DNA from 3 places in the Bradyrhizobium sp. Kon56 genome. Region 1 is predicted to be linked to each of the others. Evidence: predicted binding sites of a transcription regulator. Region 1 holds the regulator's gene; each other region holds the start of a gene.
What was found. The regulator LexA, encoded in region 1, represses DNA repair genes until DNA is damaged. The targets are predictions, from matches to a motif close to TGTTCNNNNTGTGTTCNG.

Region 1 (9,870 bases):
GGCGGTAAAGCGCTGGGTCTCTTCCGGATTGCGGCCGCGGGTCGAGACGACCTCGCCACGCTGCAGGAACGCGCTCGACACCGACACGGCCTGGTCGAGCAATCCGCCCGGATTGTTGCGCAGGTCCATCACGTAGCCTACCAGCTTCTCCGGCGGAACCTCCTTGGTGATCGATGCGATCGCCTTCTTCAGGCCATCGGTGGTCTGCTCGTTGAACGAGGTGACGCGGATATAGCCGATATCCCCGTTCTCGACGTGGAAGCGCACGGGACGCACATGGATGATCTCGCGCTTGATCGCGACGTCGAGCGGGGCGTCGGCGCCCTTGCGCACGATCGTGAGCTTGGTCTGGGTCTCGACCGGCCCCTTCATCTTGTTGACGGCCTGCTCGAGCGTCATGCCCTGCACGGCATCGCCGTCGATCTTGCTGATGAGGTCGCCCGACATGATGCCGGCCTTGGATGCCGGCGTGTCGTCGATCGGCGAGACGACCTTGACCAGCCCCTCCTCCATCGTGACCTCGATGCCGAGCCCGCCGAACTCGCCGGAGGTGGTCTCCTGCATCTCGGTCCAGGCCTTGTCGTTCATGTAGCGCGAGTGCGGATCGAGCGAGGTCACCATGCCGGTGATCGCGCCTTCGATCAGCTTGGCATTGTCAGGCTTCTCGACATAGCTCGCCTTCACCCGCTCGAACACTTCGCCGAACAGATTGAGCTTGGAATAGGCGTCATCCGCGCTCGCTGCCGCCCGTGCCGCCCATACGCCGCCGTGCGGACTGGCTACCAAAAGGGTCAGACACGCTCCGGTGAGCGCGCCCAGTGGAAACAGCAGGGTTTTCCGCATGGATAGGCTGGCCTTTTTGCTTCGCGGTTCGGTGGGGCTGGGAGCCGCCATGCAAATGGCGATCCAGCCTGCTTCTCACAATACCATTCTGGTTTCTTCAAGGCCGGGATGCCACGCCGGCGGGTACACCGTAAAAATCGGTTGGTCCGGACCCAAACTTTCGGCAACGTTGCAGGACCGGTTCGTGCGCCGCGGGGGTCGGCCGGCCGGCCCGCGCCTCGCAGCCATGCCATTTTAGGATGGTTTTGGCGCCCCGGACGGGTTAGGCGATCAGGGAAGGCTTCAAATTCTCGGGAGGATAACAATGAACGAAGCACCCCGCATCCAACCGGAAAGGAACGTCGAGCTCGGCGCTAGCACCGAGCCGTTCCAGAATCTGCATGAATTCATCCGGAAAGCCCGCGCCAACCTCAACCAGAATGCATGGGACTATATCGTCGGCGCGGCCGAGACCGAGACCACGATGCGTCGCAACCGCATGGCGCTGGACGAGATCGCTTTCCGCCCGCGCGTGCTGCGCGATGTTCGCAAGGTTACAGGTTCGGTCGAACAGTTCGGCCGCAAGATGCGCCTGCCCGTGGTCCTCGCCCCGGTCGGCGCGCTCGAGATCTTCGATCCGGATGGTGCGGCGAGCGTGGCACGCGCCTGCGGCACTTTCGGTGCGGCGCACATGCTCAGTTCGGTGTCCGAGCCCGGCCTAGAAAAGACCGCCGAAGCTGCGTCCGACGCGCTGCGGCTCTACCAGCTCTATGTGCGCGGCGATGACGCCTTCGTCGCCGACGTCGTCAGCCGGGCCGAGAAGAACGCCTACGCCGCCTTCTGCCTGACCGTCGACACCGCCCACTACAGCCGCCGCGAACGTGACATCGCCAAGCGCTACGTTCGCGAGAGCCGCTTGCGCGCCACCGGGGGCGATTACCAGAAGGGTCTGGAGTGGCGGACGGTGAAGATGATCAAGGACAAGTTCAAGATCCCGCTGATCCTCAAGGGCATCGCGACGCCAGAGGACGCGCTGATCGCGATCGATCACGGCGTCGAATGGATCTACGTCTCCAACCATGGCGGCCGTCAGCTCGATCACGGTCGCGGCGCCATGCACGTGCTGCCCGAGATCGTCGACGCCGTGAACGGCCGCGCCAAGATCATGGTCGATGGCGGTGTCTGTCGCGGCACCGACATCGTCAAGGCGATCGCGGCGGGCGCCGACCTCGTCGGCATCGGCCGGCTGCAATGCTGGGCGCTGGCGGCGGCCGGCGAAGCCGGCGTGGCGCGCATGCTGGAACTGCTCGAGGACGAAGTGCTGCGCTGCCTCGGCCTCTTGGGTGCGACCTCGTTCGCCGAGGTCAACAAATCCTGCCTGCACCAGGCGACCGCAACCAACGCGCCGAGTGTGTTCAGCGCGTTTCCGCTGTTCGACCACGAGCCGTATCGATACTGAGTGAAAGGACGCAGGTGACATCGCTCTCTCCCGGCAGCGCGGATGCGCTCCTGTTCGATCTCGGCCGCGTCGTGCTCGATATCGATTTCTCCAAGGCGATCGCCTGCTGGGCGGGACATGCCGGCTGCAAGCCCGAAGCCATCGTCGCGCGCTATGTGCGGGACAGCGAAGCCTATCGGTTGCACGAGATGGGGAAGATCAGCGATGAGGACTATTTCGCCTCATTGCGAGCCTCGCTCGGAATCGGCATTTCGGATGCGCAGTTCCTGGAAGGCTGGAACGCGATTTTCGCCGGCGAAATGCCTGACATCGCCGAGCTGCTGCCGCGCGCAGCGAAACAGATGCCGCTCTATGCTTTCTCCAACACCAACCGGCCGCACGTGGACCATTTCTCGAGGGAATATGCCGACCTCCTCGGCCATTTCCGCGAGCTGTATTTGTCGTCCAGCATCGGCCTGCGCAAACCGGATGCGGAGGCCTTCGACCACGTCGTTGCGGCGATCGGCGTGCCCGCCGGGCGCATCGTGTTCTTCGACGATCTTGCCGAAAACATCGAGGGAGCGCGCGCGCGCGGCTTGACGGCGGTGCATGTGACCTCGCCGCGTGACGTCGGGAACGCATTGAAGGCATTGGGCATTTGACGACGGTCCGTTGTCGCGAAACCCACGACGGCACGGCCCGACGGACCAATTTTGAAAAATTGAGGAACCGGATCACTTTGTACATTTTTATACAGAGTTCCGGGAACGGAATACCGCCTTCCGGACTCTTAGAGTCCGTTGGGACTTCTACGGACGGATGCATCATCGTGCTGGGCAAAACCTACCTCACCAAGCAGGCCTCTCTTCTTCTTGAATTCGCGAGGACAACTTCAGATTCGGACCTTTCCGCCAAGCTTGTGAGCAAGGCCGCCGACCTGAAATCCCAAGCCGACCCGCTGCCCGACAAGGATCAGGGATCCAAGGCGCCCGACGTAACTCCCGGGCAGGCAGGGAGCTGATCGATTCAGGCCATGGCGCGTTCTCGCCTTGCCATGATTTTCGTCGCTTCCATGACCACTCTCCTGCCGATCTGTGACCTCCTTCGGATCATGCCGCGACGCGCTTGATCCTGCCTTCCGGAACAATGTGAAGGGGCGGGATGACTGTGCCTGCTCAGCCGCTTTTGCCTCTGCGCCTGCGCTCGGCTAGAAGACGTGCGGAACATTCGCCCGAACGTGCCGAGCAGGAGTTTTCGCCGTGGCCTTGATGCCGGTTTCTGACGCGCTTGCCGCGGTGCTGGCGGGTGCAGAGCCGCTGCCGGAAGAAATGATTTCCCTCGACGAGGCCTACCATCGCGTGCTCGCGCGTGACGTCGTGGCGCGGCGCACGCAGCCGCCGCAAGCGATGTCGGCGATGGACGGCTACGCGGTGCGCGCGGCCGACGCCGCGACGATCGATTCGGAGCTCACCGTCATCGGCGAAGTCGCAGCGGGCCGACCGTTCGAGGGAACGGTCGGAGCCGGCGAGGCCGTGCGGATCTTCACCGGCGGCGTCGTTCCCTTTGGCGCGGACGCCGTCGTGATCCAGGAGGACACGGTCGCCGCCGGCAAGCGGATCACGATCAAGGAAGCCGCAATCGCCGGCCGGCACATCCGCCCCGCCGGCGTCGATTTCCGCGAGGGCGACGTGCTCCTGCGCAAGGGAAGCCGTTTGACCGAGCGAGACCTCGCGCTCGCCGCCGGGATGAATCATCCGCACCTTGCCGTTGTCAGGCGTCCGAAAGTCGCGATTCTCGCCACCGGCGACGAGCTGGTGATGCCGGGCACCACGCCCGGCCACGGCCAGATCGTCTATTCCAACGGCTACGCCCTGCACGCGCTCGCCCGCAGCGAGGGCGCCGAGACCATCGACCTCGGTATTGCCGCCGACACGCTGGAGGCGACCACCGCCGGCATCCGCCGCGCCCGCGAGAGCGGCGCCGACGTCCTGATCACGACCGGCGGCGCATCGGTCGGCGACCACGATCTGGTCCAGCAGGCACTGCGGGACGAAGGCATCGCGATGGCGTTCTGGAAGATCGCGATGCGGCCAGGCAAGCCAATGATGCACGGGCGACTCGGCGCAATGGGTGTGATCGGCCTGCCGGGCAATCCCGTATCGTCCTACGTGTGCGCTTTCCTGTTCATGGTGCCGCTGATTCGCGCCCTGTCGGGCCGTTCAGTGATTCACCATCGCCGTGAACGCGCCGTGCTCGGCCGCGACGTCGGCGCCAACGACCAGCGCGAGGACTATCTGCGCGCGCATCTTGAGGAGCGTGACGATGGCACACGCGTCGTTGTTCCCGTCAATCATCAGGACTCTTCGCTGCTTGCGAATCTCGCTGCAGCACAGGTACTTCTCGTCCGCGCACCATTCGCGCCGAAGGCCGAAGCAGGCACGGCTTGCGAAGTGTTGCGGCTCCCCGTCTGAGCGCCCCCGCAACGCGCGTTCCGCGCACTTTGCTCTGTTCACGGTAAATTAAGCAGTTGCGGAACATGTATCGAACATATAGTGTCTGTTCATGATTTGTTTCGAGCATGCAGCGGCTTATGGCCGAATTCAGCGTCTCGGAATCGGACGACATCAACCGGGGGACTTTGGTCGAGATGTTAACGCGCAAACAATACGAGCTTCTGCGGTTCATCAGTGAACGTCTGAAGGAAAGCGGCGTGCCGCCCTCCTTCGACGAGATGAAGGATGCGCTCGATCTGCGCTCGAAGTCGGGCATCCATCGCCTGATCACGGCGCTCGAGGAGCGTGGCTTCATCCGACGCCTGCCCAACCGCGCCCGTGCGATTGAAGTCATCAAGCTGCCGGAGCTCCAGGCAGCCGCTGGCAGCCGCCGCGGCTTCACGCCGAGCGTCATCGAGGGCAATCTCGGCAAGGTGCGTGCGAGCGCGAGCCTGCCCGCTGACGAGGGCGAACGTCCCGTCGCGGTGCCGGTGATGGGCCGCATCGCGGCCGGCACGCCGATCGAGGCGTTGCAGACCCGCAGCCATACTATCAGCGTACCGCCTGACATGCTCGGCTCGGGCGAGCATTACGCGCTGGAAGTGCGCGGCGACTCGATGGTCGAAGCCGGCATTCTCGACGGCGACATGGCCCTGATCCAGCGCAACGAGAGCGCCGATACCGGCGACATCGTGGTGGCGCTGATCGACGACGAGGAAGCGACGCTGAAGCGCTTCCGCCGTCGCGGCGCCTCGATCGCGCTCGAGCCCGCCAACGCGGCCTATGAGGTCCGCATCCTGCCGCCCAACCGGGTGAAGATTCAGGGCAAGCTGATCGGGCTTTACCGGAAGTACTGATACCGGGAGTCTTTCTATCGGCAGTACTTCATATCGGAAGCACTTCATGCCGGAGGTGCTTGGCGCCTCGCGCGCTTCCGATCGGCATCGCCGGTCAGAGATTGGAGCGGATCATCGTCCGCTCCGGCTGGATAGCCTTTCTGGTTCTGCACAGACTATCCGGCCCCTCCTCCAACGCTGGCTCCTCGCCACGCCGACGAAGCAGCACCGCTTCAAGCAGCACCGCTTCAAGCAGCACCGCTTCGCGGCTCGGTTGTTCGAGGAAACAGCGACCAGCGGTCAAGTTCGGCCGTTGCAGCCAAGTTGGCAATGTTCGCGTACGCGCCTCCCGAATGCATCGCGGCGAGCTTTGTTCCTATTGAATTCGGGAAAGATAATGTGATCGCGGCTTGCGGAAGCCAGCCGCAGATTTGCCCACAACCAAGCAGAGCGTTCGTGCTTCCACTCTGATAGAGGCCTGCGCCTCGATAAGAGACGCGGGTTGCTATCCCAGCATGAGGAGCACCCGATGTGTGACTACAGCCTACATGCCGTCGCGTCGCGCCCCGCCGAAGTCGGCGAGACGATCGTCACGACAAGCTTCCGCGGCACCTCGACGCGCGGCTTCGCCTCTGCAGCCGATCCGTCTGTTGCCGTCTGCCTGCTGCCGGGGACGGAGCTCGCCTTCGCCGACGACGTCCGCTACGACAATCGCTGGATCTGGACGCGCACCATCAATTCCCGCGTGGGCAAGTTCGGCAAGATCGATCCGCACGTTCCCGACCGCCATCATGATGCGATCGAATTCCCCGACGGCAAATACGTGCTGGTGACGCAGCTCGTCGAAGGCCAGCGCGCGACGGTGCTGCAACTGCCGGTGACTCAGTCGGTCACCGAGCGCGAGCACAAGGCGCAGATCACCGCCGACAGGCAGCCGACCGTCACGCACCTGCCGATCGGCTGACAGAGCCGCCCTCCGGCTACGAAGTCGGAGGTCAGGATTAAATCGCCATCGCCGGCCGTGGCCGGCGAGATGGTGTGGTTTGCACCCCGCTAATCCGAACGGACGCACCGAACCACTGCGTTGCTCCGCACCATCAGATCAATCGACGGCTTGCAGGTCGGTGTCCGCCGGCGTTGCGTCCTTGATGCGAGGCGCGGTCGACTTTGGCGCGAGGCTGCCGTCGAAATCACCCTCGCCGGCGCCGGCCGGCAACCAGGGGCGGCTCGTGCCTCTCGCCCTCACTGCCTGAACCACAAAACCGTCACCACGCTGCGTCAGCGCCAGCGCGCTCTGGCTGGCGAGCCGCTGCCGATCGACCACCATCGCCGCGCAATCAGGCGGTGCGGGACGAGTCGTCACCACCAGCGCGGCCCGACTGCAATCGTCCGCGAGAGCGTCGACGCGCAGTGCCAGCGCGACCAGCCTCCCGTCGGCCAGTGGCGTCACGCAGCCGGATTCGTCGCAGGACACGCCATCGGCAAGCGAGGCTCTGCCCGCATCGCGCGGATCGGCGTCGGCAGCGAGCCATTCCTTGAGCAGAAAGCTGTCCTTGTTCGTCCTGATCAGGTGCAGATATCCGTCCCTGCCCCGCACCGCGACGCTGGCGCCATCCCCGGCAATCAGGATGTCGGGCTGCCGCGCCGACAGTCCCCAGAGGATCGCTGCCAGCAGCACCAGGGCGCCGGACCAGCGCAGCGGCGTGCGCAACAAGCCGAGCACAATGATTCCCAGGCTCGCCGCGATCAGCGGCGCGATCCCGAACGCCGGGATGCGGCCCACCGCGCCCGGCAAGGCCGCGACCCAGCGCGAGACCGCGACCATCCACTCGATGCCAATCCCCATCAGCCACCAGAACACGCTGTCCAGCCCGAACGGCGCAGCAAGCAGCCCCAACAGCCCCGCCGGCATCACCAGCGCAGAGACCACCGGCATCGCGCCGAGATTGGCGAGCACGCCGAACGGCGTGACACGGTGGAAATGAAAGGCGGCATAGGGCGTCGTCGCAAGTCCCGCAATCAGCGAAGCCATGAACAGCATCGCAATCTCGCGCCCACCCCACATCGCAATGCGCGCAGTCGCCGAATTGTCCGGCGAGGCAAACAAATTGGGCATGCCGATCTGCACCAGTGCGACCAAGCCGAGCGTTGCCGCAAACGACATCTGAAAACTCGGATGCACCAGCGCTTCCGGCGCGACCGCCAGCACGATCAGCGCAGCCACAGCAAGCGTGCGGAAGGTGATGGCGCGGCGATCGACCATCACCGCGATCAGCACCACCGCCGTCATGAAGAACGACCTTTGCGTGGCGACCTCCGCGCCCGACAGCAGCAGGTAGAACGCAGCGGCGACCAGCGCGGCGGCGGCCGACCATTTCTTGATGGCGAAGCCGGCCGCCAATCCGGGGATCAGAGCGAGCAGCGCGCGCACCGCGAAGAACACGACGCCGGCAACGACGGCCATGTGATAACCGGAGATCGAGAGCACGTGGCCGAGGCCGGAGATGAACATCGCATCGTTGACGGGCGTGGTGATCGCATCGCGCCGCCCGGTGAGCAGCGCGGTCGCGATCGCCCGATTGTCGCCGTCGAGCGTCGCCCGGATGCGGGCATCGATCGCATCGCGCAGGCCTTGCATGAAGGCCGCGTAACGCAGCCGTAAGCCGCCGGTCTCAGGCGGCGACGCCACCGTGATGGCGCCCATCGCGAAGCCGGAGGCGCCGATGCCCTGGAAGAACATGTCACGCGAAAAGTCGTAGCTGCCGGGCCGCACCGGCGCGAGTGGCGGCATCAGCCGTGCCTTCAGCTGAACGAAGCTACCGACCTCCGGCGCGGTGCCCTTGCGGACCGACAGGCGCACGCGCTCGAGCCTGACGTCGCTGCGCTGCGCCTCCATCGCCGTGACGCGCAGCACGAAACGATCGGTACGCTCGCGGATGTCGCGAGCCTCGACGAAGCCCGACAACGACACCGAATAGAGCGCCCTTGCCAGCACCGGGTGGGCGATGCGCGCCGTCTTCCAGGTTGCGACGGCAAAGCCGGCCGCGACCGCCGCGATCATGATGGCCGGGGCGAACAGCCGGCTCCGCCGCAACAGAGCCGCGCCAAGCAGGAGCGCGATGGCGGTCGTGGCAACGACCCACAGCACCGGCTCATGATCGGCAGAGAAATAAAGCGCGATGCCGCAGCCAAACGCGACGGGCACCCACGGCAACAGCCGCCCGGCGCCCGCCTCGGCGCGCAGCCAGGCGCGGAGGGTCTCGGCCAGCGATGTCCAGAGGTCGAGGCCTGCAGGCGCGAGGCCGCCCGCGGACGCGGCGCGGCCCGCGGGCCACGTCCCCGCGATCCCCTGCGATCGTACCGGCCGGCCCGGCTCCGCCATTCCCTGCACTCGATGATACGCAACGAAGCCAGAAGCTACCGGAACGTGCAGGTGGGCGGATAGCGGTACGGATCAGGAACGAAGGGGCGCGGCCGCTACTTTTCCTCTTCCATCGTCACGGCCACATCCGCCTTGGCCGACAGCCTGACCTTGTTGCCCTCGATATCGGCGACGAGGCCCTTGTCGATGAAGTGATGATGGCCCTTGTGGCTGCCCTCGCCGCTGTCCTTCTTGGTCAGCTTGATGCGATTGCCTTCGACCTTGTCGACGGTGCCGATGTGGACGCCGTCGGCGCCGATCACTTCCATATGCTCTGCGATGTTCTGCATGGTGGGTTCCTTGTTGGACCCACCCCAACGCGCGGGGAGCACGTTCGTTCTCTCACGAGAATGACGAAGCCGTGTGCCCGCTCGTCAGATCAGCGGCGCCTGCGACGAAGCATGGTGATTGACGATCTTCCACTCGCCGTCCTCGCGCATGATGACCCAGCTCATCTTGACCGAGAAATCGGGGCGTTCGCCGGCGAGATCGAACGAGATGGTCGCGGCCATATTGATCAGATCAGGACCTGCCTGCGCCGCCGTCACCTCGGAAAACACCGCGCTCGGCTTGCGCCAGCGCGGCAGGCCGTTGAAATAGTCTGCGACGCCGGCCCTGCCCCGGTAGAGCTTTGGGTTGGAGCCGAAGAAGAAGGCATTCCTCGCATAGAGCGATGAGAGCGCGGCCGCATCGAGCGTGGCGAAGCCGGCGCGCCATTTCGCGATGATGCCGGAAACGATAGCGTCGGCTTCGTTGCTCATTGTGGTCTCGCAGCTCTTTTCAGCCTTTGGCAACTTCCTTCGCGAACGTGTCGCGCAGACCGATAGTCCTGGAAAATACCGGTCTGTCGGACGTCGGGTC
Region 2 (9,870 bases), on a different contig from region 1:
GCGGATGCGATTGGAGAGTCCAATGGACTTCAAGTTGCGGGGCGACATACTTGGTAGAGCCGTTCTGTTTATCGGATACAGCTTCCGCGATCCGAATGTGAATTACTTATTTCACATCGTGAATCGCTTATTTTCCGATCTGCCAAACTCTTCGAGTGGGAGAAGAGCATACATAGTTCTGCCAGAGCCGTCGGAATTCGAGCGGCGCCTCTTCAATGAGCGCAACATCGATGTCATACCCGTTGGGGCGGAAGATATATCAAAGAACGTCGCTGAAGTGCTTCATGAGATGAGAATCTAGTGATGAGCTCCTCTCCCATACAAATCGCGTATTGCTCCTGGAGTGATTACAAGAAGGAGGAATGGGCACTAGCGAAGGACACGATCGAGCTTGAGTATACCGGCAAGAAGCTGGGTGAGCTCTTCGATATCCGCTTTAGGAAGATCGCAACAACGGAGCCGCTATTATGCGATCTCGAGTCTATGGTTAAGTTCAAAGTTGAATCTGCGTATCGACAGATTCAGATCCCCTGCATTGTTGAGCATGCAGGGCTCGTTCTGGAAGGCTTCGGGGATAAGTCGTTTCCGGGTGGACTTACTCAGCCGATGTGGGACTCTCTTGCTCCCGAGCAGTTTGTGGCGGCTTGTTCGACGCTCACCACTAGAGCGATCGCGCGAGCTGTGGTTGGCTATTGTGACGGTTTGAACGTCCACACCTTTGTTGGCGAGACCCAAGGCGCTTTGAGTAATTCTCCAAGAGGAATTAGAGAGTTCTACTGGGACACCATTTTTTGTCCTGACGGCTTCGGCGGCCGGACCTATGCGGAGATCGTGAAGAACGATCATTCAGGTCTCGGGGAAAAGCTCCTCGTATCGCAATCAATTAAGGCCCTCAAGGCATTCATGACGTATCGCTTGGCCGCTGAACCGTCTTTATTTCCAGCGCTATGAACGCATTTGCGGCAATAGCTCGTCTAGCGTTCGCCGAAAGGCTTCCATCCCAAAAGAGTTGTAGATGTAGGCGTTTGCTCGGCGGCCTAGGCTTGAGATCTCCCCCTCTACTGGGGCGTCGTATACCTTAAGAAAATCGCGATAGCTGAATTTCAGCGTTCCTGCCTCTCTGGCGCGATACATGTCGAACGCGAGATCCGGTGGGGTCTGTACAAAGAGTAGTCCGATCCCGCCAGCGCACTTTCTTTCTAAGTGCTCGAAGGTGTCGAGATTTCGAATTCCATCGACAATCGTACGATTGCCACCTTCGTGCGCGATTTGGCTCGCGATGGCGTCAGCCAACTTCTTAGTGCCGCCTTCCGCACTGATGAATTCGTATGCTCGAGTTTGAAATTCCTCTCGTCCAATCTCCGCAATTGGAGGTGATTCCATTAGCGTGCGAACCAACTCCCCAGTCTTGATCAAAGAGCATTGTAAGCGTTGGCTGAGGTAATTGGCGGTCTCCGACTTCCCCGATCCAATTCGGCCCGCGACAACTAAGATGCGGTCGGTCGCAAAGCGAGAGTTATTTACGATTTCGAGTCTTGCTCGCGTGAAGAGAGTGGACGGATAAAAGCGTCGCAAACATAGCTGCGACCAATACTCGAAATCGGTTATGTCGACCTTGTCCTTTGAAAGATCGATCCATCCCAGGCCTTTGATCGATGAATCGCCCTTCTGCAGCTTCTTGGCTGTGTTCCAATCGGGAAGCCATGCACGGTAAACAATGGCAACGTGCCGCCTTCCGACCTCCGAAGAGTCGTCATTCAGAACTCCCAAACACTCTAGTGGGACGCTTTGAAAGAGATCGATAGTAGGTTTATCCGTAAGACTTGCCTCAGCCGAGACCTTGCGTTTTCGTCTGGTTCGATCTGGCAAAAAAAGTTCTTCCGCGAGCTCTCTGCGTCCACAAGCTGACAAACCAAAGTCGGCTCGCGAAAGCATGTCGAGATCAGCGGCGCTAACGTGGCCACCGAAGCCAATGCACTTCGATCCTCTTAGAAATTCGGCTGCTCGGCTGAGATAGGATCGCTTGAAGAACAGCAGGCGCTGACCACATTGAACCAAGACGTACGTTATGAATTGCTTCGCGTCGTTGTTGACCTCAGCCTCAGCTCGCCCGAGGTAGGTGGTAGTTTTTTCGCTAAGAAGCTGCCCCAGTATGGAGGATGTATCGGTGTCTATACCTTGAAAGGTCAGGACATCGCGATATGCAGATTCTGGAACGCACAGAACTTCTTCGTGCGGCGTATTTAGTACACGGCGCTCGGCTACGTATTCAGACGGAACTTCGCCGGGCGCAATGTCCGGCTCACTTAATGGTGCTCCTAGGGAAGCGCGAAGGATAAAGCGCCCGCGACCAGTTCGAACAAATCGTGAGTCAGACTTTCTGTGTAAGATGTCCATGCTAAGCCGAGCCTGCATGGATTTCTGAGGTGTGCGACCCATTGTGTGGTCGCCAAAGAGTCCTTGCTCGACTCCTCGATCAACAATCTCACCAGCGCTAAGTGGGACACGAGACTTGCTCAACACAATCTCCGCGACACGAAGAAAGGTTTGTCGTTCACCTTCGACGCGCTCGTCGGTCTGATTCTGCACGGCAACCGTTTGTTTTTGGTAACTATGCATTAGGATGATGTGCTTCCGCTCGGCGAGTGCTCACTCAAAAGCTACCTCGATCTAAGCCGCGCGCGAAGGACGATGCGGCTGTCGTTGAGAGGCTCCCAAAAAGTCGTGTCAATTGATGATCTTAGCGTAACCTACTCCAAGCGATGCGGCGACATAGACATTTCAACCGCAAAAACAAAAACGGCCGGATCTTCCGATCCGGCCGTCACGCAAACTCTTCCGGCTTAGCCTACGCCTCGCGACGCAAGCCTCCGCCCATTCCGATAACTCTTAGCTCGCCTTCTTCGCCGGCGCGGGGGTCGGGCCGACCTTCTTCTGGATGGCGCGCTTCAGCTCGAGGGCGCGCGGCGACAGCACGGCGGCCTTGGCCTTGAGCAGGAAGGGATCGAGGCCGCCATTGTGGTCGACGCTCTTGATCGCGTTGGTGGAGACGCGCAGGCGCACGTTGCGGCCCAGCGCTTCGCTGATGAAGGTCACGTTGACCAGGTTCGGCAGGAAGCGGCGCTTGGTCTTGATGTTGGAGTGGCTGACCGTGTGGCCGACCTGGGGGCCCTTGGCCGTCAATTCGCAGCGGCGAGACATGGCAAAATCCTCAATCTTTCCCAACGATGTGCGGCCGCCATTCGGGGCGCCACGGGCAAATCTCTGTCCTTGCAGGGAGCGGGCGGACGTATAGGGGGGAAGCGGCGGGACGTCAAGGTTTTGGGGCGGGTTTCGTGCTCCAAGCTAGCTGTCATCGCCCGGCTCGCCGCCTTCGCTGAAGCTTCGGCGGGCCGAGCACCCGTGTGGGCCTCGGCGTAGCCTTGGCGGAGCCGGGACCGGGCGATCCAGTATTCCAGAGGCGGTACGGCTGACCAGAGGGGCCGCGGCGTACTGGATGCCCCGGTCAAGCCGGGGCATGACAGCGGTGGAGGTGGCGGGGTGAGGTGCGCTTTACAGCCCCACCCCGATCACCAAAACGGCAATGATTATCGCGCCTTACCATCACATAAAGGGCGTATTCGCGCCCGAAAAGTCCAGTGGAGTTCCGGCCGCCGACAGGCCCGGACGCATTGCTTGGCGCGCTATTTGGCTTAAGTAACAACCGTTCGCGCCCCGATTGGATTGTTTCGTGCTCACAACGCCTCATCTTGCGCCCTGCCTGCGCTCAGCGGAGCGGCGCGCAAGGAATCCGCGCGTAAGCCATCCGCGCCCTGCCGGCCGCTGGGTCATGGCGGCCCTTGGCGGGCTGGTGTTGGCGTGGGCGGCGGAGCCCGCGGCGGCGCAGGGCAAGCTCGAGGCGCAATACGAGGCGACGCTGGCGGGCATTCCCGTCGGCAAGGGCGCCTGGAATATCGACATCCAGGACGATGTGTTCGCGGCCGCGGCCTCCGGCGGCACCTCGGGGCTTTTGAAATCGTTCGCGGGCGGGTCGGGCACCGGCGCCTCGCAGGGCCGCGTCGTCAACGGCGCGCTGGTCGCGACCGGCTACCAGGCCTCCACCACCACCTCGAAGAAGACCGAAGAGATCCGCATCACGCTCGACAAGGGCAATGTGAAGGATTTTGCCATCGTGCCGGAGCCGCCGGTCGATCCCGACCGCATCGTCGTCACCGATGCGCATCGCCGCGGCGTCTGGGACCCGATGACGGCCTCGCTGGTGCGTGTATCCGGCAGCGGCGAGGTGCTGTCGGCGGACGCCTGCCACGGCAGCGCCGCCGTGTTCGACGGCCGCATGCGCTACGAGCTCAAGCTCGATTTCAAGCGCATGGAAAACGTCAAGGCGGAGAAGGGCTACCACGGCCAGGTCGTGGTCTGCTCGCTGTATTTCGTGCCCATCGCCGGCTACATCCCCGACCGTCCGGTGATCAAATATCTCGCCGCCCAGCGCAACATCGAGGTCGCGTTCGCGCCGATCGCCGGAACGCGCATCCTGGTCCCGTTCTGGCTGAAAGTGCCGACCCCGCTCGGGCCGGCCATGCTGGAAGCGACCTCCTTCATCACCAGCGCCCAGCCGCCCAAGGTCGCGAAGACGCAGTAGGGCTGGGTGCCGTAGCCCCGCTGCCGTAGCCCGGATGGAGCGCAGCGTAATCCGGGGTTCTTTGCTTCGGCCCCCGCATTGCGCTCCGCTCCATGCGGGCTACGGACCTCCCTTTTGGTGAAAATAAACATCAATGATTTCAACAACATCCCTACTGTGCATGGGGTTGTTTTCGCACTTTTGTTTGGAGGGGGGTCGGGATGCGGGAATCCATTTGACTCCTCCCCGATTCTGATTCGACTCCGCGCCGTCCCCAGCTTTAACGATTCCGCCATCGAAACGTCGCTTGTGCGGCGGGCCAAAACTCCATCTAGTGCGAACCCATAAGCCTCCCGCGACATCTTGCGTGAACGGAACAGGACTCAAGAGGGAGTCAGCGATTCGGCCGCGATTCGTTCTCAACTCGTTCCGAAGCTTAAAGCCAACGGGAAAAGCGTCGCAAAGTGAGACAGTTGCGCGGGATCTGGGAAGGGGCGCCGCATTCTCCGCCGTCATGCCCCGGCTTGACCGGGGCATCCAGTGCGCCGCGCCCTCTCGGTTTGATCTGCGCCGCCTCTGGAATACTGGATCGTCCGGTCGAGCCGGGCGAGGACAGCAGCGTGTGAGGCGAGCCCTTCGCGCCACCGCCCCAAAACAGCACTGACATTCGCCCCAATCGCCATTACCTAATCCCCCAGATGCCTTTTTCCTCCTCCCCCTTCGCTTCCGAGCGGCTTCCCGGCGCCGGCGTCACTGCGGTGCTTGGTCCCACCAACACCGGCAAGACCCATCTCGCCATCGAGCGGATGCTCGCGCATCCCTCGGGCATGATCGGGCTGCCGCTGCGCCTGCTCGCGCGCGAGGTCTACAATAAGATCGCAGCAAGGGTCGGCCCCGACGCCGTCGCGCTCGTGACCGGCGAGGAGAAGATCAAGCCGAAAGCGCCGCGCTACTGGGTCTCGACCGTCGAGGCGATGCCGCGGGATCTCGACGTCTCGTTCCTCGCCGTCGACGAGGTGCAGATCGCGTCTGATCTGGAACGCGGCCACGTCTTCACCGATCGCATCCTCAACCGCCGCGGCCGCGACGAGACGCTGCTCTTGGGCGCTGCGACCATGCGTCCGATCATCGAGCGGCTGCTGCCGGGCGTCTCCATGATCACGCGGCCGCGTTTGTCGCAGCTGGAATTCGCCGGCGACCGCAAGATCACGCGGCAGCCGCGCCGCACCGCCATCGTCGCCTTCTCGGCCGACGAGGTCTACGCCATCGCCGAGCTGATCCGCCGCCAGCATGGCGGCGCCGCCGTGGTGCTGGGTTCGCTGTCGCCGCGCACCCGCAACGCGCAGGTCGCGATGTTCCAGAACGGCGAGGTCGATTACCTCGTCGCCACCGACGCCGTCGGCATGGGCCTCAATCTCGACGTCGACCACGTCGCCTTTGCCTCCGACCGCAAGTACGACGGCTACCAGTTCCGCCGCCTGACGCCGTCCGAATTCGCCCAGATCGCCGGCCGCGCCGGCCGCGCCACCCGCAACGGCACCTTCGGCACCACCGGTCGCTGCGCGCCGTTCGAGCCCGAGCTCGTCAATGCGCTGCAGAACCACACCTTCGATCCCGTGAAGGTTTTGCAATGGCGCAATTCGAAGCTGGATTTTGCGTCCCTCGGCGCGCTCCAGGTCTCGCTGAACCTGGCCCCCGGCCACGAGGCGCTGACGCGCGCGCCGATTGCCGAGGACATGCGCGTGCTCGACCACGCCGCCCGCGACGCCGAGGTGCGCGATGTCGCGCATGGCAAGGATGCGGTGGAACGGCTGTGGGAGGCCTGCCAGGTCCCGGATTATCGAAAGCTGTCGCCGGCCGCCCATGCCGAGCTGGTGACGACGCTGTACGGCTTCCTGATGCGGAAGGGATGCATCCCCGACGCCTGGTTCAGGACCCAGATCGACCAGGCCGACCGCGTCGACGGCGATATCGACACGCTGTCGGCCCGGATCGCACAGATTCGCACCTGGACCTTCGTCGCCAACCGCCCTGACTGGCTGAAAGACCCCGAACGCTGGCAGGGGATCGCCCGCGAGGTCGAAAATAAATTATCGGATGCGCTCCATGAACGCTTGACTGAGCGTTTCGTTGATCGCCGGACCAGTGTATTGATGCGCCGCCTGCGGGAGAACACGAGCTTGAATACGGAAATCGGCAAGACCGGCGAAGTCATCGTCGAAGGCCATGTCATCGGCCGCCTCGATGGCTTCACCTTTGCACCGGATGCGGCGGAAGCCGGCTCCGATGCGAAAGCGTTGCAGGCTGCAGCGCAGGCCGTGCTCGCCGGCGAGATCAACGCGCGCGCCGAAAAACTGGGCAATGCGCCGGACGAGCAGTTCGTGCTGACCTCGGAAGGCATCATCCGCTGGACCGGCGACGCCGTGGCGCGGCTGTCTGCCGCAGAGGAAGCGCTGCATCCGCGCATCCGCATCATCTCCGACGAACGCCTCACGGGCGCCCCCCGCGACAAGGTGCAGGCGCGGCTTGAGCTCTGGCTCAAGACGCATATCGAAAAGCTGCTCGGGCCGCTGTTCGAGCTCAGCAAGGCCGAGGACGTCACCGGCATCGCCCGCGGCATCGCCTATCAGCTCGTCGAGGCGCTCGGCGTGCTGGAGCGCCCGAAGATCGCCAACGAGCTGAAGGATCTCGACCAGCCCTCGCGCGCGACCTTGCGCAAATACGGCGTCCGCTTCGGCGCCTATCACCTCTATTTCCCCGGCCTGCTCAAGCCGGCCGGGCGTGCGCTGGCCGCGCTGCTCTGGGCGCTGAAGCAGGACAATGTCGATCCCTCCGCGCTGTCGGGCGCGCAGCATCTGGCGAGCTCGGGCCGCACCTCGTTCCCGGTCGACAAGCAGCTGCCGCGCGATGCCTATCGCGTGCTCGGCTACAAGCAGGCCGGCGAGCGCGCCGTGCGCGTCGATATCCTCGAGCGCCTGGCCGATCTGATCCGTCCGGCGCTGGCCTGGCGCGAGAACGCGTCTGGCGAAAAGCCCGCCGGGGCATTCGACGGCCGCAGCTTTGTGGTGACGCAGGCGATGACCTCGCTCACCGGCTCCGCCGGCGAAGACTTTGCCTCCGTGCTGCGTGCGCTCGGCTATCGCATGGACAAGCGCCCGCCGCTGCCGGCGAAGCCCGCCGCGGCTGTTGTCGAGACGCCTATTGCTGAGACGCCTGTTGCTGAAGCCTCCAGCGAAGAGACGCCCGCAACCGAAACGCCGGTCGAGGACGCCGCAACCCCTGCGGATGCCGCGATCGAAGCCGCTGCCGAGCCTGTGACCGTCGAAGACGCGCCCGGGATGGAGCAGCACGACGAGCCCGCGCATGACGAGCCGGCGCTCGAAGCTTCCGTCACGCCGGAAGACGCTCCCGGCATCGCGCCACCTGCGGAAGAGCCTGTTGCCCCCGCTGAAGCTGTCGAAACCGCACCTGCCGAAACCGCGCCTGCAGAGACCGCTGCAACTGAAGCCGCTGCGTCGGCCGATGCGGCAGCGCCCGTGGAAGCCGCGGCGACGCCCGCCGAGCCCGAGCTCATCGAGGTCTGGCGTCCCGCGGGCCGTCACGATGATCGCAAGCCGCGCCACGAGCGCCATCGCAACCAGCGTCATCACCAGCCGCGTCCACAGGCGGCCGCTGAAGCCGGCGCTGCGCCTGCCGAAGGCGAAGCCCAGCCTGCCGCCGACGGCGAGAAGCGCGGTGAGCGCCATCGCCATGGCGGCGGTCATCGTCGAGATGGTGGCAGGGACTTCCGCAAGCCGCGAGAAGGTGGCGCCGAAGCTGCGCCGCGTCCCGAGGGCCGCGACGACAAGAACCGCCGCTTCGAGGGCAAGAATGGCGGCAGCAAGGACCGCGACAACAAGGACCGCAACAAGGGCAAGTTCGGCGGCGATCGCGACAAGGGCCGCGATAACCGTGGCCGTGACCGCGACAAGGGCCGCGACCGCCAGGGCGGACCGTCGCTGCGCCCCTACGCATCGAGCGCCACCCCGCGCGAGCGCGATCGTCCGGTCGATCCGAACTCGCCGTTCGCGAAGCTCGCTGCGCTGAAGGAGCAGCTGTCCGGGCGTAAGGAGTGAGCCCACGACCGAGCGGCAGCGCATCGACAAATGGCTGTGGCACGCGCGGGTGGTGAAGGCGCGCACCTCCGCGGCCGCGCTTGTCGAGTCCGGCCATGTTCGCGTCAACGGTGCACGCGAGAAATCGCCAGGGCATGCGATCAAGATCGGCGACGTGCTCACCATCGCGCTCGATCGCACCGTGCGCGTCTTGAAAGTCATCGCCTTCAACGAGCGCCGCGGCGACGCCGCCTCGGCCCGTGTGCTCTACGAAGAGCTCGGTGAAGGCCCGCCAAGTTCTCAGCGCAATTAATTGCGCTTTGAATTCATTTCTTGGTCGATCAAGCGCATAAAGCCGTCATGATCGGCCGTTCCTGAGCTTGCGGCGCCGGGCCATCCGCGCTACGCAAGCCGCGACTTTTAAAAGAGCTTTTCGGAGCGTTGGATGACTTACGTCGTCACTGAAGCGTGCATCAAGTGCAAGTACACCGACTGCGTCGAGGTTTGCCCGGTCGACTGTTTCTATGAGGGCGAGAACATGCTCGTCATCCATCCTGACGAGTGCATCGACTGCGGCGTGTGCGAGCCGGAATGCCCCGCCGATGCCATCAAGCCGGACACGGAACCGGGCCTGGAAAAGTGGCTCACGGTCAACGCCGACTACGCCAAGAGCTGGCCGAACATCACCCAGAAGAAAGAATCACCCGACGACGCCAAGGATTTCGACGGCATGGAGGGCAAGTTCGACAAGTATTTCTCGCCGAACCCCGGCTCCGGCGACTAATTCGGGTCAAACTTAACCCTATTAGCGGCCTTACCGCCGAAAACTAGGCCTTAACACCCCTAAATCATTGATTTTTGCGGGAAATGTGCTATATTGGGCACATTGAGCCGAACCCTGGTTAGCCCCGTCGGCCCCGTTGGGTTCCCGTGAAACCAAATGTCGAACAGGGGCGTGGCAGTTTCCGCGCGCAGGCTGTGTCACAGAAAACGCGTAAAAAGAGTACTTCAGCGAAGGCTTCCCATAAGGACGCCAAGAAAGTCGCCGCGGCCAGCCGTAGCGCATCCAAGGGTCGGACCGCGACGAAGGCGCCGGCTGCAAAGTCCTCGAAGAACAAAAGAAGCGCAATGCCTAACAAGACTGCCAAGCCGGCCGCG
Region 3 (9,870 bases), on a different contig from region 1:
ATCCGATCGTCGTGCTCTCGGATCTCGCCGAATTCGTCAATTTCGTCACCCGCGTGAAGATCGTGCCGGCGACCGCCGACAACGTCGCCTATGGCGAGACCGAGCGCGTGCGCGCGCGCGATTTCGCCTCGAAGATCTCGATGCGCGTGCTGTCGCGGATGTGGCAGATGCTGCTCAAGGGCATCACCGAGGTGCAGGCCGCGACGCGGCCCGCCGCAGCCGCCGAGATGGTGCTGGTGCGCATCGCCTATGTCGCCGACCTGCCGACGCCGGACGAAGCGATCAAGATGCTGGAGCAGAACGGCGGCGTCGGCTCGTCGGTCCTGAGCGGCGGCAGTGCCGCGCACAACGCGCCGGCCGGGCCGGTGGCGTCCGCGGCTCCCGTTCGCATGCCGAATTCGTCACCGTCCTCGTTCGGCGGCGGTGGTGCCCGTCCGCAGATGGCAACGCCCGCGCCGGATCCGCAAGCTGCCGCGCCCGTGTTGCGCGTCACGAGCTTCACCCAGCTCGTTGCCCTGGCCGGGCAGAAGCGCGACCTCCTGACCAAGGGCGCGCTCGAAGGCGACATGCGCCTCGTTCGTTTCGAGGAGGGCCGGCTGGAAGTCGCGCTCGAGCCAAACGCCTCCAAGACCATGATTTCCGATCTCGCGCGAAAATTCGAGCTCTGGACCGGGCGCCGCTGGACCGTGATCGTCTCCAACGAGCCGGGCCAGCCGACGCTGCGCTCGGTGAGCCAGGCGGCCAAGCAGGAACGTGCGCGCACCGCCGAGGCCGATCCGCGCGTGCGCGAGGTGCTGTCGCGGTTTCCGGGTGCGAAGGTCGTCGAGGTCCGCAGGCTTGCCCCCGAGGCGCCGGAATCCGATATTAACGCCGACTATGGCAGTGACGATCCGCCCGACGGTTCCGACGGCGACGATCTCTAGAGCCAATTTTCCAAGGACAACACCGATGGTCGATATTTTCGGCATGATGAAGCAGGCGCAGCAGCTGCAATCCAAGATGCAGGAGATGCAGGACCAGCTCGCCAACGTCGAGGTCGAGGGCATCTCCGGCGGCGGTCTCGTCGCCGTGCGCATGACCGCGAAGATGGACGTCAAGGGCGTCAAGATCGATCCTTCGCTGATGAAGGCGGAAGAGCGCGAGGTGCTCGAGGATCTGCTCGTCACCGCGTTCGGCGAGGCCCGCCGCAAGGCGGAAGCCGCCATGCAGGAGAAGATGCAGTCGCTCACCGGCGGGCTCGGCCTGCCGCCGGGGCTGTCGGGGCTGTTCGGCCAGTAGGATGGGCGCTGTTGCGGGTCCTGAAATCGAGCGGCTGGTCCAGCTTCTCGCGCGGCTGCCGGGCCTCGGTCCGCGCTCGGCGCGGCGCGCCGCGTTGCATCTGATCAAGAAGCGCGAAGCGCTGATGATACCGCTGTCCTCGGCCATGCAGGTCGCACTCGAGAAGGTCCAGGTCTGTAAGACCTGCGGCAACATCGACACGCAAAGTCCCTGCACGGTCTGCACCGATCCGAGGCGCGACCCCTCGATCATCGTCGTCGTCGCCGACGTTGCCGATCTCTGGGCGCTGGAGCGGGCCAATGCCACTCAAGGGCGCTATCACGTGCTGGGCGCGACATTGTCGCCGCTCGACGGCGTGGGCCCGCAGGACCTCACCATCGAGGCGCTGGTCGCGCGCGCGCATGAGGCGCAGGTGCATGAGGTCATCCTGGCGCTGAATGCCACCGTCGACGGCCAGACCACGGCACACTACATCACCGACCTGCTTCAGGACGCCAACGTAAAAGTAACCCGGCTCGCCCATGGTGTGCCGGTCGGCGGCGAGCTTGATTATCTCGATGAAGGTACGCTATCGGCCGCGATGCGGCAGCGCACCCTGTTCTAGCCATCCAGACTTACGGAACGGACGACATGACGAAACTTTTCGCCACACGATGGGCTTTGGTCGCGACGCTGACGATGCTGGCGACGCCGGCCATCTCCGCGCAACAGGACGACGGGGCTCCGCCGCCGTCGAAGCCCGGCAAGCCGATCAATGCCGGGGAGGTGCTGTCGGGCGAGCTGAACACGATGAAAGTGCGCGACGTCAAGAACGTCGGCAAGCGGGTTGCGACCTACCAGATCACCTCCGAGCCGCGCCGGCTGCCGCCGCCGAGCGGGCTGTGCAATCTCGAGACCGGACCCGAAACCTTCCAGCTCGTTCCCAGCGGCGATGCGCAGGCCGCACAGCTGAAGACGTTCGCCGGCAAGGAGATCTCGGTCAAGGTCGACGAGATCGCCTGCGCCAGCGATCCCGGCCAGATGAGCGAGGCCGTGATCACGAAATGGAGCCTGATCAAGAAGCAGTAGGGGGCGCCCCGTTTGCCCGCCACACATATAAGCGCATCTGTTTTTCGTCATGCCCGGGCTCGTCCCGGGCATCCACGTTCTTGGCGCCGCGTAGCAAGGCGTGGATGGCCGGGACAAGCCCGGCCATGACGACGTTGCGTTAAACCCGCACCGGCCCCAGCGCATCAAAATGCCCGCGCTTCTGCAACCAGGCCAGCAGCACCAGGCTCGGGATCGCCACCAGCATGCAGATCACGAAGAACAGCGGCCAGCCGGTGGTATCAGCCACGAAGCCGGCGCCTGACGAGAGATAGGTCCGCCCCACCGCGGCAAGCGCGGTGAGCAGCGCATATTGCGTCGCCGTGTGCAGCGGGTTCTGGCAGAGCGCCGAAAGATAGGCGACGAAGATCACCGTGCCGATGGCGCTGGTGAAGTTCTCACAGGTGATGGCGAAGGCGAGCGCCCATTGGCTGGTGCCGACGAAGGCCAGCCAGGAGAAGGAGAGGTTCGCGAGCGCCTGCACCACGCCGCCGATCCAGAGGCTGGTCGCGAGCGAATAGCGCCGCGCGACGAAGCCGCCGGCAAAGCCGCCGATCAGAGTCGCAGCAAGGCCCACGCCCTTCACGATCGCCGCATAGTCGTTGCGGGAGAAGCCGAGGTCGATCACGAACGGCGCGGTCATCGTGCCGGAGAAGGCGTCGGTGAACTTGAACAGCACGACGAAGGCGAGTGCCGCAAGCGCGTCCTTGCGCGTCAGGAATTCCGAGAAGGCGCCGATTGCCGCGTGCAGCACGCGCGCGAGCGCGGTCTGCGTCTGCGTCGCGGCTTCCGCCCGCAATGACTGCTCGGGCTCGGTCGCGACCAGCGCCGTCATCGTCCCGATCAGCACCATCGCCGCCATCACCACATAGCCCCACATCCAGGCGGACGTGCGGGTGATGCCGGTGCTCTCGAAGCCGGAGACGATGAACAGCGCGCCGGCGGTCGAGACCAGCATGCCGATGCGATAGGCCGCGACATAGGACGCCATGCCGGCGGCCTGCTCGCTCTCCGGCAGGCTCTCGACGCGGAAGGCGTCGACCACGATGTCCTGCGTCGACGAGGCCGTCGCCACCAGCAATGCGCCGAGCGCGACGTAGAACGGCGAGCGCGCGGGATCGGTCAGCGCCAGCAGCAGGATCGCTGCGATCAGCAGCAATTGCGAGAACAGCAGCCAGCCGCGGCGCCGCCCGAACGCGCGCGTGAACAGCGGCACATGCATCGCATCGACCAGCGGCGCCCACAGGAATTTCAGCGTGTAGGGCGTGCCGACCAGCGCAAACAGCCCGATGGTCTTGAGATCGACGCCGGATTCCCGCATCCACACCAGCAGCGTCGAGCCCGACAGCGCCAGCGGCAGCCCGGACGAGAAACCGAGGAACAGCACGATCAGCACCCGCGGCTGCAGGTAAACGGCAAGGCTGTCACGCCAGGAGGTGGGGGCCGTGCCGGGGCCGGCAGGGGAGGTCGCGTCGGGTGCGGTCATGGCAGGGTGTTAGCAGATTCTGAGAGCCACAAGTGAGGTGTCGTCGCCCGGCTTGACCGGGCGACCCAGTATTCCAGAGGCCGGAGTTATGGAGGGCCCGCGATCTCCGCATAGAGATCGTTCCAATCGGGATTATCCTTCTCGATCAGCGCAATCTTCCAGGCGCGCGTCCATTTTTCAGGCGCTTCTCGCGTTTTATCGCATTCTCGGGATCATCGAATTGCTCGAAATAGACTAGCTTCACAACGCCCTATTCCTTCGTGAAGCTCTCGACTAACTACAATTTGTGTTCGGCCACGCGGCGGATGAGATCGTTCGTTACGCCAATGTAGAGCGTGTCGCCCATCTTGCTGGCGAGAATGTACACGTAGTAGCAGCGCCCGCCCATCTGCCGTCTCTGGGATACTGGGTCGCCCGGTCAAGCCGGGCGACGACAGTGTGTTCTATATTCTACTCCCCCGCCTGGAGCTTCCTCGGGAACAACTCGGCAGCGCCGGTGGCCACGAGATGCGGGGCTTCGGGCGCATCGCTCTTGCTGAAATCGAGCTCTTCGATCCGCCCCGCGCGCTTCTCGATCTTGTCGGCGGAGATCAGGATCTGGCGGACGTCTTCGTTCGCGTCGGCAAAGTGCTTCTGCAATTTCAGCACGCGATCGCGCAGGCGGCCGAGGTCGTCGCCGAGCTTGATCACCTCGGTCTGGATCTGGTCGGCGGCATCGCGCATGCGCGCGTCCTTCATGATCTGCTGCATCACCTGGATTGCGAGCATCAAAAGCGACGGCGACACCAGCACGACGCGGGCGCGATACGCCTTCTGGATCACGTCGTCGAAACCGTCGTGGATCTCGGCGTAGACCGATTCCGACGGCACGAACATCAACGCCATTTCCTGGGTCTCGCCGGCGACGAGATATTTTTCGGCGATGTCGCTGACATGCTTCATCACGTCACCGCGCAGCCGCTGCGTGGCGATGCGCTTTTCCTCGTCGGTGCGCGCATCATGCAGCGCGGTCATCGCCTCCAGCGGAAATTTCGCGTCGATGCAGAGCGGACGCTGGTCGGGCAGGAACACGACGCAGTCCGGACGCTTGCCGGTCGAGAGCGTGAACTGGAACTCGTAGGCGCCCTTCGGCAGACCGTCCTGGACGATCGCTTCCATCCGCGCCTGACCGAAGGCGCCGCGCGACTGCTTGTTGGCGAGCACGTCGCGCAGGGTCGTCACCTGCGTGGTGAGGTCGGTGAGGTTCTTGTGCGCGCTGTCGATGATGCCGAGCCGCTCGTGCAGCGCGTGCAGGCTCTCCATGGTGTTGCGGGTCGAGTGCTCCATGGACTGGCCGACGCGGTGGGTCACCGAATCCAGCCGCTCGTTGACCGCGCGCGCCATGTCGGCCTGGCGGCCGGCCAGCGTCTGGGTCATGGCGTCGACTCGCCCCGCAGCCTCGCTCTGGGCGTGCAGCATCTGGCTGATGCGCTCCTCGAGCTCGTCGGCGCGGATGGCGTTGGCCATCGCGAGTTCCGCGCCGCGCCGCCCTGACCGCGCGATCACGACGGCAATCACGAGCAGCAGGATAAGGACCAGGGCGCCGAAGCCGATCAGCGCGTCCACGGTGCGCACCGGCCAGTCGCCAAGCATGAAAATGACCTCGTTCATGCCCCTGCTTCTAGCCGATTCGCTTCGAGACACGAACGAATAGCGAACATTTATGGTAAATGCTCTGTTAATTTTTATGGTTAACGAAACCTGAAGTTTTATGGTTAGCGGAGGGTTAACGGGGTTCCCGGCCGCATTGACCGCATCGAACGCGCGGCTTAAATCGCGGCCATGGCCCTCAGAGAAATCATCATCCTGCCCGACAAGCAGCTGCGTCTGGTCTCCAAGCCGATCGAGAAGGTCACGCCGGAGATCCGCAAGCTTGCCGACGACATGTTCGAGACCATGTACGACGCGCCCGGCATCGGGCTCGCGGCGATCCAGATCGCGCAGCCGTTGCGGCTGATCACCATGGACCTCGCCAAGCCCGACCAGGACGGCGAGACCAAGCCCGAGCCGCGCGTCTTCATCAATCCGGAAATCATCGCCTCTTCGGAGGACCTGTCGGTCTACGAGGAAGGCTGCCTGTCGATCCCCGAATATTACGAGGAGGTCGAGCGCCCTGCGAAGGTGCGGGTGCGCTATACCGATCTCGATGGAAAGGTGCACGAGGAGGACGCCGAAGGCCTCTACGCCACCTGCATCCAGCACGAGATCGACCATCTCAACGGCGTGCTGTTCGTCGACTATCTGTCAAAGCTTAAGCGCGACCGCGTGCTGAAGAAGTTCGAGAAAGCCGCCAAGCGCGCGGAGTGAGGTTCTCTGTCGATGCCCCTCCGCCTGATCTTCATGGGCACGCCCGATTTCTCCGTGCCGACGCTGCTCGAGCTCGTCGCGCATGGCCACGAGATCGCGGCCGTGTACACGCGCGCGCCGAAGCCCGGCGGACGGCGCGGGCTGCAATTGCAGCCGACCCCGGTGGAAGAGGCTGCGCGAAAGCTCGGTGTGCCCGTGCTGACGCCGAAGACTTTGAAAACGCCGGAGGGGCTGGAAGAATTTCGCGCCTTTGACGCCGATGCGGCCGTCGTCGTCGCCTATGGCATGATCCTGCCGCAGGCGATCCTCGATGCGCCGAAGCTCGGCTGCTACAACCTGCACGCCTCGCTGCTGCCACGCTGGCGCGGTGCCGCTCCCATCAACCGCGCCATCATGGCCGGCGATGCCGAGAGCGGCGTGATGGTGATGAAGATGGATGTTGGCCTCGACACCGGCGACGTCGCCATGGCGGAACGGCTCGCGATCACGGACAACATGACCGCGCTCGATCTGCACGATCGTCTGTCGCGGCTCGGTGCCGATCTGATGGTGCGCGCCATGGCCGCGCTGGCGCGCGGCGGGCTCCAGCTCGAGCAGCAGAGCGAGGACGGCGTCACCTATGCCGCCAAGATCGACAAGGCCGAAGCGCGGATCGACTGGACCAGGCCCGCTCGCGAGGTGCTGCGCCATATCCACGGCCTGTCGCCGTTTCCCGGCGCCTGGGCCGAACTTGAGAATGCGCGGGTCAAGATCCTGCGCTGCGAGCTGGCGAAAGGCACGGGCGCACCCGGTGAGGTGCTCGACGATCACCTCACCATCGCCTGCGGCGAGGGCGCAATCCGTCTGATCGAGCTCCAGCGCGAAGGCAAGGCACGCATGCAGGCCGCGGACTTCCTGCGCGGCGTGCCGTTGAAGACCGGCGCCAAATTCACCTGACGCTGTCATACCCCGCGAAGGCGGGGTATCCAGTACGCCGAGGCGTCTCGGTCGAACGGATAGGCTGCGGAGTACTGGATCGCCCGGTCGAGCCGGGCGATGACAGCGAAACTGGACAAGATGCCCCGCTACAAGCTCACCATCGAATATGACGGCGCGCCGTTCTTCGGCTGGCAGGTGCAGGAGACGCTGCCCTCGGTGCAAGGGGCGCTGGAGGCTGCCGTCAAGGCGATGACCGGCGCGGATGCGCGCGTGCACGGCGCCGGGCGCACCGATGCCGGCGTGCATGCGCGCGGCCAGGTCGCGCATGTCGATGTCGCGAAGCAGTTTCCGCCAGGCCGTTTTCGCGACGGCTTGAATGCGCATCTGCGCCCGCATCCTGTCGCGGTGCTCGAAGCGGATATCGTGCCTGATAGTTTCGAGGCGCGCTTTTCGGCCATCAAGCGCCACTACCGCTACCGTATCGTCAACACTCGCGCCAATCTCGCACTCGATGCCGGCCACGCCTGGCGCGTGCCGCGCCGGCTCGACGCCGATGCGATGCATGCGGCGGCACAACGCCTGCTCGGCAAGCACGATTTCACCACCTTCCGCGACACCGAGTGCCAGGCCAGGTCGCCGGAGAAGACGCTCGATCAGCTCGACGTGCTGCGCGACGGGCGCGAGATCACCATAGTCACCTCGGCGCGCTCATTCCTGCACAGCCAGGTGCGTTCGATGGTGGGGTCGCTGATGTGGGTCGGCGAAGGCCGCTGGACCGCCGATGATCTCTCCGCAGCGCTCGCCGCACGCAACCGCGCCGCCTGCGGCATCGTCGCCCCGCCGGACGGGCTGTATCTGATGCAGGTGGATTACTGATGGGGTGAGGGCGCGTACTCTCGCTACATCCCCCACTGTCATGCCCCGGCTTGACCGGGGCATCCAGTACGCCGTGGCCTCTCGGCTCAGTCACTGTCGTCTCTGGAATACTGGATCGCCCGATCAAGTCGGGCGATGACAGCGGAGTGGGCAGGCGGAAGAGCCTACCCAAAATACCTCGCCAAAATCCCGCGATACACCTTGGTCAACCGCTCCAGATCCTGAACTGGCACGCGTTCGTCGATTTGGTGCATGGTCTGGCCGACCAGGCCGAATTCGATCACCGGGCAATAGCTTGAGATGAAGCGCGCATCCGAGGTGCCGCCTGAGGTCGACAGCTCTGGCTTGCGGCCCGTCACTTCCTCGATCGCGGACACCGCGAGTTCGGTGAACGGGCCGGGCTTGGTCACGAACACGTTCGAGTTCGAGGGCTCCCAGACGATGCGGGCGCGAATGCGGTTGCCGCAGGCTTTTGTCAGCCGCGTCTCGACCAGCTCGCGCAGGCTCGCCTGGGTGTGGTTGTCGTTGTAGCGGATGTTGAATTTTGCGCGGGCCTGGCCCGGGATGACGTTGTTGGCGGTGTTGCCGACGTCGACCGAGGTGAATTCGAGGTTGGAGGCCTGGAACTGCGCGCTACCATGGTCGAGCGGCTCGTCCGAGATGGCCACGATCAGCCGCGCGATATCAGGCACCGGATTGGCGGCGCGGTGCGGATAGGCGACATGGCCCTGCACGCCGTCGACATACAGCGTGCCGGATTGCGAGCCGCGGCGGCCGACCTTGATGGTGTCGCCGAGGGTCTCGACATTGGAGGGCTCGCCGAGCACGCAATGGTCGAATTTTTCGCCGCGCTCGGCCGCCCACTTCAACAGCTTGATGGTGCCATTGATGGAGACGTCTTCCTCGTCGCCGGTGATCAGGAAGGAGATCGAACCTTTGCCGTCGCTGCGCGGCTTGCCGTCGTTCGCGGCAAGATGCTCCAGCACCGCGGCGACCGAGCAGGCGATGCCGCCCTTCATGTCGACCGCGCCGCGGCCGTGCAGAAAGCCGTCCTTCACCTCGCCGGAGAACGCGCCGACGCTCCAGGCGCTCTCGTCGCCAGGCGGCACCACGTCGGTGTGGCCGGCAAAGGTGATGTGCGGCCCGTCAGTGCCGATCCGCGCATAGAGATTGTCGACGTCGGCGGTGCCGGGCTCGCTGAAGGTCACGCGGTGGCATGTGAAGCCTGCCGCATTGAGGGCCTGTTCGAGCACGCCCAGCGCACCGGCATCGGCCGGGGTTACCGAGGGGCAGCGGATGAGATCGCGGGCAATCGAGAGAGCATCGGTCATGCGCCCCGCTTAACATGCATGCCGCCGGGTGGGCTAGCACTGGGCGGGACAAATTCGATCTCGCTCTGCTGGTCCCAGCTTTTCGTCGAAGGTGCGGGCGCGGAGCCATCTTCAAGGACGGCCAGTGGATCGGGGCCGAACCGGTTGTCGCCCGAGGTGCCGGGCACAATGAATATTTCCACGAGGCCCCAAAACCACGGAATGTGCACGGTCCAGGCGACGGCAAGAACCCAGTTTGAATTGGTGGGCAGCAGGTCCGAGAACTGGTCGAACAACGCAGGCACGACGAAGAACGGAACCAGCCACCAGCCGCTCCGGTCGCGATCGTGCAGCCGCTTGGTCGCGGTTGCGAGATAGATCCACAGGAATAGCAAAGTGCCGAACACTTTGAGGATGAGGGTCGCGCGATCGGCCGTAGCCAGCTGACGATAGGCCCTGGGATCGACCACGTTGAAGATGTCGTCGACACCGAAATCGAAGTCGACATTGAAGTTGAAGGCGAAAGTTGCCGCCCCGTTCAGCACCTTGAGGGCCTGGTCGATCATCCCG

Region 2: a site for LexA is predicted at 5,033-5,050, ahead of AC0L3B_RS18515 (helicase-related protein). Genes of this name have one in related genera too.
Region 3: a site for LexA is predicted at 5,532-5,549, ahead of AC0L3B_RS18115 (DNA recombination protein RmuC). Genes of this name have one in related genera too.

The regions. Positions count from the first base shown of each region.
Region 1 is NZ_JBVVOU010000016.1:59,688-69,557, reverse strand. It holds gene AC0L3B_RS23935 (S41 family peptidase) at 1-843, opposite strand, end outside; gene AC0L3B_RS23930 (alpha-hydroxy acid oxidase) at 1,148-2,281, shown strand; gene AC0L3B_RS23925 (HAD family hydrolase) at 2,296-2,922, shown strand; gene AC0L3B_RS23920 (hypothetical protein) at 3,090-3,281, shown strand; gene AC0L3B_RS23915 (molybdopterin molybdotransferase MoeA) at 3,520-4,731, shown strand; gene lexA (transcriptional repressor LexA) at 4,908-5,609, shown strand; gene AC0L3B_RS23905 (hypothetical protein) at 6,118-6,552, shown strand; gene AC0L3B_RS23900 (ComEC/Rec2 family competence protein) at 6,691-8,970, opposite strand; gene AC0L3B_RS23895 (DUF2171 domain-containing protein) at 9,066-9,299, opposite strand; gene AC0L3B_RS23890 (nuclear transport factor 2 family protein) at 9,384-9,770, opposite strand; gene AC0L3B_RS23885 (glutamine--tRNA ligase/YqeY domain fusion protein) at 9,790-9,870, opposite strand, start outside.
Region 2 is NZ_JBVVOU010000010.1:155,619-165,488, reverse strand. It holds gene AC0L3B_RS18540 (SIR2 family NAD-dependent protein deacylase) at 1-301, shown strand, start outside; gene AC0L3B_RS18535 (non-canonical purine NTP pyrophosphatase) at 304-951, shown strand; gene AC0L3B_RS18530 (HTH domain-containing protein) at 946-2,619, opposite strand; gene rpmB (50S ribosomal protein L28) at 2,890-3,201, opposite strand; gene AC0L3B_RS18520 (DUF3108 domain-containing protein) at 3,830-4,639, shown strand; gene AC0L3B_RS18515 (helicase-related protein) at 5,317-8,733, shown strand; gene AC0L3B_RS18510 (RNA-binding S4 domain-containing protein) at 8,756-9,025, shown strand; gene fdxA (ferredoxin FdxA) at 9,158-9,496, shown strand; gene AC0L3B_RS18500 (CarD family transcriptional regulator) at 9,841-9,870, shown strand, end outside.
Region 3 is NZ_JBVVOU010000010.1:77,708-87,577, reverse strand. It holds gene AC0L3B_RS18145 (DNA polymerase III subunit gamma/tau) at 1-923, shown strand, start outside; gene AC0L3B_RS18140 (YbaB/EbfC family nucleoid-associated protein) at 949-1,278, shown strand; gene recR (recombination mediator RecR) at 1,280-1,882, shown strand; gene AC0L3B_RS18130 (hypothetical protein) at 1,909-2,346, shown strand; gene AC0L3B_RS18125 (AmpG family muropeptide MFS transporter) at 2,486-3,850, opposite strand; partial or broken gene AC0L3B_RS18120 (GIY-YIG nuclease family protein) at 3,937-4,238, opposite strand; gene AC0L3B_RS18115 (DNA recombination protein RmuC) at 4,301-5,500, opposite strand; gene def (peptide deformylase) at 5,672-6,196, shown strand; gene fmt (methionyl-tRNA formyltransferase) at 6,209-7,132, shown strand; gene truA (tRNA pseudouridine(38-40) synthase TruA) at 7,253-7,990, shown strand; gene dapE (succinyl-diaminopimelate desuccinylase) at 8,155-9,321, opposite strand; gene AC0L3B_RS18090 (DUF805 domain-containing protein) at 9,318-9,870, opposite strand, start outside.